DNA from 2 places in the Nocardia sp. Marseille-Q1738 genome. Region 1 is predicted to be linked to the other one. Evidence: predicted binding sites of a transcription regulator. Region 1 holds the regulator's gene; the other holds the start of a gene.
What was found. The regulator HspR, encoded in region 1, represses chaperone genes until heat shock. The targets are predictions, from matches to a motif close to ANNTGAGTNNNNNNNACTCANNT.
Positions count from the first base shown of each region.

Region 2: a site for HspR is predicted at 2,199-2,221, ahead of lon (endopeptidase La). Genes of this name have one in related genera too.

Region 1 is NZ_CBDIMS010000002.1:1,078,440-1,082,862, reverse strand. Features, by position in the region: gene dnaK (molecular chaperone DnaK) at 1-565, shown strand, start outside; gene grpE (nucleotide exchange factor GrpE) at 562-1,251, shown strand; gene dnaJ (molecular chaperone DnaJ) at 1,276-2,430, shown strand; gene ACWPXK_RS13435 (heat shock protein transcriptional repressor HspR) at 2,430-2,849, shown strand; gene ACWPXK_RS13430 (globin domain-containing protein) at 3,381-4,423, shown strand, end outside.
Region 2 is NZ_CBDIMS010000001.1:450,242-454,664, forward strand. Features, by position in the region: gene lon (endopeptidase La) at 1-2,120, opposite strand, end outside; gene ACWPXK_RS02125 (hypothetical protein) at 2,462-3,115, opposite strand; gene ACWPXK_RS02130 (hypothetical protein) at 3,112-3,963, opposite strand; gene ACWPXK_RS02135 (hypothetical protein) at 4,306-4,423, shown strand, end outside.

The DNA.
Region 1 (4,423 bases):
CTCCTTCGAGCTGACCGGCATTCCGCCGGCCCCGCGCGGCGTGCCGCAGATCGAGGTCACCTTCGATATCGACGCCAACGGCATCGTGCACGTCACCGCGAAGGACAAGGGCACCGGCAAGGAGAACACGATCAAGATCCAGGACGGCTCCGGCCTGTCCAAGGAGGAGATCGACCGGATGATCAAGGACGCCGAGGCGCACGCCGCCGAGGACAAGGCCCGCCGCGAGGAGGCCGAGACCCGCAATCAGGCCGAGTCGCTGGTGCACCAGACCGAGAAGTTCATCAAGGAGAACGAGGACAAGGTCCCGGCGGACGTCAAGTCCAAGGTCGAGGCGGCGATCGCCGAGGCGAAGGAGGCCCTCAAGGGCACCGACATCGCGGCGGTCAAGGCGGCCGTGGAGAAGCTGGCGACCGAGTCGCAGGCGCTCGGCCAGGCCATCTACGAGGCCTCGGCCGCGGATGCCGCGGCATCCGGCAACGGCGCGTCGTCGACCGCCGCGTCGGATGACGAGGTCGTGGACGCCGAAGTTGTGGACGAGCCGGTCGACACGGAGAAGAAGTGAGCGAGGGAAACACCGAGAAGGAACCGATCACCTTCGTCGACAACCGGAAGATCGACCCGGAGACCGGGGAGATTCGCGAGCCGGCCGCGGACAACGGCGCCGCGGCCGCCCCGGCCCCGGCTCCGGAGTCGGGCAACGGCGCGGAACCGGACAACGGCGGGGATCCTCAGGCGCTCGCCGACACCATCAGCGGCGAACTCGCCGAGCGCACCGCGGATCTGCAGCGGCTGACCGCGGAGTACGCGAACTACCGGCGCCGGGTCGAGCGCGACCGCAAGGCCACGATCGACGCCGCCAAGGCGTCGGTGGTCACCGAATTGCTGGGCGTGCTCGACGATCTGGACCGGGCGCGCGCGCACGGCGACCTGGAGTCGGGTCCGCTGAAGTCGGTGGCCGACAAGCTGGAGGCCGCGCTGCTGAAGCAGGGTCTCGAGGAGTTCGGTTCGGAGGGCGAGCCTTTCGACCCGACCCTGCACGAGGCCGTGCAGCACGAGGGTTCCGGCCACGATCCGGTGATCGGCATCGTGATGCGCAAAGGCTATCGCTTCGGCGATAGGGTGCTTCGGCACGCGCTCGTCGGGGTAACCGATGGCGTGGCCGATCTGACGGAAACTGCCGAGGCGGAGACCGCCGATCGGGTGACGGAAGAGGCATCGGACGTTGATGCCGGCGCGAACGACAATTAAGGACGCGAGAGGAGGAGATGCTCGGTGAGCCAACGGGAGTGGATCGAAAAGGACTTCTACAAGGAGCTGGGTGTCTCCTCCACTGCCTCGCAGGACGACATCAAGAAGGCCTACCGCAAGCTCGCACGGGACTTGCACCCCGACGCCAATCCTGGTGATACCAAAGCCGAAGAGCGGTTCAAGACCGTCAGCGAGGCGCACGCCGTGCTGTCGGATCCGGCCAAGCGCAAGGAGTACGACGACACGCGCAAGCTCTTCGCGGGCGGCGGATACACCCGGGGCGGATTCGGTTCCGGTGCGGGCGGGTTCTCGCAGGAGTTCAACCTCGGGGACATCTTCGGCGGCGCGACCGCCGGCGACGGTGGCCTCGGCGACCTGCTCGGCGGTCTGTTCAACCGGGGCGGCACGCGGACCTCGAGCCGCCCCCGGCGCGGCTCCGACGTGGAGACCGAGACGACCCTCGGCTTCCGGGAGGCGGCTCAGGGCGTCACGGTTCCGCTGCGGATGACCAGCCCCTCGCCGTGCACCACGTGTCACGGCAGCGGCGCCAAGCCGGGGACGAGTCCGCGAGTCTGCCCGGTCTGCAATGGAAACGGCGTGGTCAGCCGCAATCAGGGCGCGTTCGGCTTCAGCGAGCCGTGCGACGAGTGCCGGGGCAGCGGGTCGATCATCGATGACCCGTGCGCCGACTGCCGTGGCAGCGGTATCCAGAACCGCACACGGACCATCACGGTGCGGATTCCCCCTGGAGTCGGTGACGGGCAACGAATCCGGCTGGCCGGTCAAGGCGAGGCGGGGCTGCGCGGGGCGCCCTCGGGCGACCTCTACGTCACCGTTCACGTCAGCCAGGACAAGGTCTTCGGCCGTAGCGGCGACGACCTGACCTTGGTGCTTCCGGTCAGCTACAGCGAATTGGTGCTCGGCACCACGGTTTCGGTGCCCACGCTGGAGGGCCGAGTTGGCGTCAAGGTGCCGCCGGGCACCGCCGACGGCCGTATCCTGCGAGTGCGCGGCCGCGGCGTGCCCAAGCGCGGCGGCGGCGCGGGTGACCTCCTGGTCACCGTCAAGGTGGCGGTGCCGCAGAAGCTGGACAGTGACGCCGTGGATGCGCTCAAGCGCTACCAGGAGGCGGAGCGGTCCAGTGGTTTCGATCCACGTGCGGGATGGGCGGGTGCGTGATGTCCTCTGAACCGAAGAACGCGTCCGGCGGGTCGCGCGCCGAGTTCTTCATGATCTCGGTGGCGGCCCAGCTGGCCGGCATGCACGCGCAGACGCTGCGCACGTATGACCGTCTGGGACTGGTGACGCCGCAACGCACTTCGGGCGGCGGGCGGCGCTACTCGGCCAGGGACGTGGAGCTGCTGCGCGAGGTGCAGCGGCTGTCCCAGGACGAGGGCGTCAACCTCGCGGGGATCAAGCGCATCATCGAACTGACCAATCAGGTGGAGGAGCTGCGCCAGCAGGTCGCCGAGCTGTCGGCGGAGCTGGAGCGGATGCGGGCGGGGTACCGTCCCGATCTCTCGCCTCCGCAACGCAGTACCGCGCTGGTCGTCTGGCAGCCGCGCAATCGCCGCGACGACAGCCGGCGCCGACGGTAACGGCACCATCGGGCCCCCGGCCTCCGATCGCGCATCGCGATCCGAGTCCGGGGGCCTTGTCATTCCGGCGTGGTAGCCATCTGATTTGCTGACAGTAAACCGAGATATGTTCGTCGTATATCGTACAAATCACGCCATTTTCGTGCCGAATCGCCTGGACGTCTCCACCATAGATTGGTCGACGGTATCGGCGGCGTCCGGATGTTCCGCGATCGGATCGGCAGTTCCAGTGTTGCCCCACGGTCGCTGGAACAGACCGATCGGGACGGAATATCTCAAGGGAGCCTTGCGAATTCGGCGGTCATCCGGCCGATTTTGCGCCAGATCTGCCGTCTTGCAGTCGGTTTCTCTGGCGTGTCTCGCTTTATGCCCTCGTTTTGCCGAAACTGCACGCGTGATGTTCCATCGAAAGATTCCGTAGCTGGCAAACCTCGCCTACACTCCTTGCCATTGGCTGCTGTCGAGTGGCCCCGCAGCACCTCACTCGCCGGCACGGTTCGTGTACGAGTGCGAAATGGGGTTGTGATATCAATGGATTCGCGCACTGTCGCTTTGATCAGAACTACATTCAAGGCGGTTGCTGCGGAGGATGGGGGGCCGGAGAAACTGGCGAGATCGTTCTACGCGATCTTGTTCACCGACTACCCGCACGTCCGCGATTTCTTTCCGGCCGCGATGGACTCCCAGCGCGATCGCCTGGTCAAGGCGATCTCTTACGCGCTGGACCGGTTGGAGGAGCCCGACAAGCTCCTACCCTTCCTCGCCCAATTGGGCAGGGATCACCGCAAATACGGCGTGCAGCCCGCGCACTACACCGCCGTGGCCACCGCGTTGAAGACGGCCGTCAAAGTGTTCGCGGGAACCGAGATGTGGACCGACGAGGTCGACCGGGCCTGGGACGAGGGCCTGAAGATCATCTCCGACACCATGATCGGCGCGGCGGAGAAGGAGACCACGCCGCCGGTGTGGACGGGCAGCGTCATCGAGCGGCGCGAGGTGCTGCGCAACCTGGTCATCGTCCGGCTGCAGCTCGACCAGCCGATGCGCTACGCCGCGGGCCAGTACCTGAGCGTGCAGATCCCGTCGCGGCCGCGCATGTGGCGGTATCTTTCACCCGCCGTGCCCGCGAACGCCAACGGTGAGATCGAATTCCACGTCCGCGGCGTGCTCGGCGGCTGGGTCAGTTCGGCCATCGTCGGCCAGACCGCCGTCGGCGACCAGTGGCTGCTCGGCGCGCCGCTCGGTGGACTCGGTATCCCGCGCAACACCAAGCGCAAGATGCTGATGGTCGGCTGCGGCACCGGCCTCGCGCCGCTGCGCGCGCAGCTCATGGCGATGGCGCAGCGGCGAACCAATCCCAAGGTGCACTTGTTCGTCGGGGGCCACCATCCGTGCGACCTCTACGACCTGGACACGTTGAACGACCTGGCGGTGGCCAACCGCTGGCTCACCGTCACGCCGGTGACCGAACACGAGGAAAATCCGTGGTGGCACGTGGAACCCGACGAGCCGCGCGGCCCGTGGCCCGCCCTGGAACCGCGGGTGACCGGGCAGATCGGCAAAGTCGTCGCGAG
Region 2 (4,423 bases), on a different contig from region 1:
CCGATCGGCAGCACCCGGCCGTTCAGCGTGACCTCGCCGGTCATGCCCACGTCCGAGCGCACCTGGCGATCCAGCGCCAGCGAGACCAGGGCCGTGACCATGGTGACGCCCGCGGACGGGCCATCCTTGGGCACCGCGCCCGCCGGGAAGTGGATGTGGATGTTGCGGTCCAGCACCGACGGCTCGATGCCGATCTCCTCCAGGTGCGAGCGCACGTAGGTCAGCGCGATCTGCGCGGATTCCTTCATGACGTCGCCGAGCTGGCCGGTGAGAGTCAGCGAGCGCTCACCCTCGGCAGCGTTGGCCTCGATGTAGAGGACATCGCCACCCGCCCCGGTCACGGCGAGGCCGGTCGCCACACCCGGAACCGCGGTGCGTTCCACCGAGTCGGGGGTGAAGCGCGGGCGGCCGAGGTAATCCTTCAAGTCGCCCAGACCGATCGTCAGGGCGTCCTCCACCAGTCCCTCGTAGCCCAGCTCGGGGTCGTAACCCGATGCCGCCGACCCGGTTTCACGCTCGGACAGCCGAGTCGCCGCTTTGCGCAGCGCCTTCGCGATCAGCCGCTCCATCTGCCGCACACCGGCTTCCCTGGTGTAGTTCGCGGCGATCTCGCGCAGCGCCTCCTCGGTGACGGTCACCTCGTCGGTGGTCAGCGCATTGCGCTCCAGTTGCCGCGGCACCAGGAAGTCGCGGGCGATGGCCACCTTGTCGTCCTCGGTGTAGCCGTCGACAGTGATCAGCTCCATCCGGTCCAGCAGCGGTCCCGGGATGGTCTCCATGACGTTCGCCGTGGCGATGAACAGCACGTCGGACAGGTCCAGGTCGAGATCGAGGTAGTGGTCGCGGAACGTGTGGTTCTGCGCCGGGTCCAGCACCTCGAGCAGGGCCGCGGCCGGATCGCCACGGAAGTCCGAGCCGACCTTGTCGATCTCGTCCAGCAGGACGACCGGGTTCATCGAACCGGCCTCCTTCATGGCGCGCACGATGCGACCGGGCAGTGCCCCGACGTAGGTGCGCCGGTGACCGCGGATCTCGGCCTCGTCGCGCACGCCACCCAGGGCGACGCGAACGAACTTGCGGCCCAAGGCCCGCGCGACGGACTCACCGAGCGAGGTCTTGCCCACACCGGGCGGACCGACCAGCACCAGCACCGCGCCGGAACCGCGTCCACCGACGACCTCCAGGCCGCGGGCGGCACGGCGGGCCCGGACGGCCAGGTACTCGACCATGCGGTCTTTGACCTCGTCCAAGCCGTGGTGGTCGGCGTCCAAGACCGCGCGGGCGGCCGAGACATCGGTGCTGTCGGTGGTTTTCACCGTCCACGGGAGTTCCAGCACGGTGTCCAGCCAGGTCCGGATCCAGCCGGATTCCGGGCTCTGATCGCTGGCCCGCTCCAGCCTGCCGACCTCGCGCAGCGCCGCCTCGCGCACGGTGCCGGGCAGGTCGGCCTGCTCGACGCGGGTGCGGTAGTCATCGGCGCCGTCGGGTTCGTCCTCGCCGAGTTCCTTGCGGATGGCGTTGAGCTGCTGGCGCAGCAGGAACTCGCGCTGGCTCTTCTCCATCCCCTCGCGGACTTCTTCGCTGATCTTCTCCGTGATCTCGGCCTCGGCGATGTGCTCCTTGGTCCACTCGATGAGGGTGCTCAGCCGCTTGGCCACATCAGGGGTTTCGAGCAGTTCCCGCTTCTGCTCGGAGGTCAGGTACGGCGCGTAGCCCGCGGTGTCGGCGATCGCCGACGGATCGGTCAGCTGATTGACCGCGTCGATGATCTGCCACGCCTCGCGGCGCTGGAGCACCGAGACCACCAGCTTCTTGTATTCCGCGGCCAGCTCCTTCGTCCGGCCGTCCGGTGTGGGTATCTCGACCGGTTCGGCCTCGACCCACAGGGCGGCGCCCGGTCCGGTGACCCCGTGTCCGATCTTGGCGCGCCGCTCGGCCTTCAGTACGGCCGCAGGGGCTCCGCCGCGCATCCGGCCGACCTGTTCGATGGTCGCGACCACACCGTAGGTGGCGTAGCCCTCGGTCAGCCGGGGCGCGAGCAGTACGGAGTCCTTCTTGGCGGCCCGAGCGGCGTCGATCGCGGCCTGCGCGGATTCGTCCAGTTCGATGGGCACGACCATGCCCGGCAGCACGATCGGATCGGTCAGGAACAGCACCGGCAGGTTCTGTGGTGTAGTCACGTCTTCGACCCTTCCAAAAGTTGAGCGTTGCCTACTCAACCCGGGGGTGTTCGCGTTTGTTCCACGGCTCTCGGGTAGTTCGCTTACGGCGAATCAACGGAGCTTCTCAGCGGACCGGTCGCCGACTATCCGCATCGACGTTCCGTCCGGCCGGTCGCGATATCGCCAGGACGGCCAGCAGAAACGCGACAGCACAACGCATCCGGCCTACCTTCAAGACCTGGCGCACCGTTGGCGGCCCGCGCAGCGGTGTAGCAGCGCAGGACCCCGCTGCGCTTCACTCAATGGTTCGCCTGAGGTGGCCGCGGCCCGGGCACGCCACTGACCGGCAATGCGGGAGGCGGAGCAGGCACGCAGTCGACGAGCGGTATCGGCAACCGCAGATCGATCATGGTCGCCGCGTGCAGCGTGCGTTTGCCCTCCATGATCGGCCCGACTTCCGGAACGCAGATCGAAACCGTCACGGTGCAGTCACCAGGGCCCAGTGCCACCAGCATGCCATCGCGGACGGTGGCCGCGAGCGGCTCGAGCAGCATCGCAACGCAGAGTTCGAGCGCCAATTCACCCACCGGGTTTCCGTCCACGGTGACATCGAGCCGTGGACGGTAAGTCTGGTTGATTTCGTGCTCGAACAACGTGACTTGCTCGACTCCACCGGCACGGGTACGCATCGCCGCGCTGCGAAGCTTGTCGTAGCAGCGCCAACCCGCGACCGCGACACTGCCGAGGTCGACCTCGAGCAGCCCGTCGACCGCCTCGGCCACCTCGTGTAGCGCCGCCGACCGCAGTACCGCGGCAGCGCCCGGCGCTCGGCGCAGCGCCAGGCGTTCGACGCCTCTCTGCTGCAGGCGCCCCTCCAGCTGATCCACGCCGACCTCGTGCGGGGCGCCCGGGAACAGCACCGTCCGGGCCCTGACCGATGTTGGACTCGTCATCCGAGCACCTCCCTGATGTACAGCCGCGGCGCGCCGACGTTCAGCCGAACCTGAACGGCCGGAGTGCGCGTGACCTGGCGAATGTTGATCGATGGGCGCGGATCCCCAACCACCTGCACACGTACTTGGGGCGGGCGCGGGCTTGCCGCCTTCTGCCGACGACGCAGTACGAGCACTGCGACAGCCAAGGCGAGGAGGAATCCGCCGATAGCGAGCACAATGCCGATGACAATGCCGATGTTGTTGTCCCGCTCGACGGGCGGCTCCGGCGTCGTCGGATTCGTTGGCGGTGGCGTGATCAAAAGCCGCGTCGTCGGTGGCTGCGTGGTCGTCGGCTGTGTCGTCGTCGGCTCCGTCGTCGTCGGCTTTGTCGTCGTCGGCTCCGTCGTCGTCGGCTCCGTCGGCGTCGGCTCCGACGTCGGCGGCAGTGTTGTCCGCCGCGCCGTCGTCGGCGGCCCCGTCGTCGTCGGCCCCGTGGTCTCAGTGGGCGAGGGTTCGTAGGTGGTGGTGACCGTGACGACTCGCGCAGGGACGATCTCGACGGACGCCTTCTCGACAATGTCTGGCGTCGCCAGGCAGGCGACGCGAACCGAGTGCCGACCTAGTACGGCCTGGTCGGGCACCTCGACGGGAGCATCGAACGAACCCTTGTGAACCTCCGCGGTCACTGAAGCAGACCAGTCGGGAAAGACCTGGACCCTACGGCAGGGCCAGTCGTCGCTGTGAATGGTGATCTGCGTGCCGCGTTCGGCGGTGGCAGGCACGTCGAGCGCAAGAGGCGAGCGCGGCACTGGCACGGTGGTAATAGGCGCCGTTGCCGCGATCGAGACCGACACGGTGCCGAGCAATCCCGCTACGGTCACCGCGACAATGAACGCTCGCGAGTTGTTTCTCATGATCACTGTTCCGAAATGAAGATGCTCTTGGAACCTGTACCTCGGAAACGAGTCTGTGCCTGGCCCGACGTGTCGACGCGAGTAGCCGACTACCTGTCTTCGACAGTTGTCGAAAATAGCGATGGCTCTGGCCGGGTCCGGACGGCTTGCGTGGATGCCCGGCTACCCGGGCGTGAGCACACGCCCGCGCCGGCACACCGCTCTCGTTGACACTCTGTCCAAGACAATGAGAACGTGGGGGCCTTGGTATCTCATACCGGCGGTACCGCCGGACCGGCCTAGGGAGTCCCATCGATGTCGTCGCTCGCCGCTGGCGTGTTCATCGACTGGGAAGGGTTGACCGGGCAGCCGAAGTTCGTGGTCGACCTGGTCACGTTTCCGGTGTTCAGTGCGCTGGCCGGGTGGCTGACCA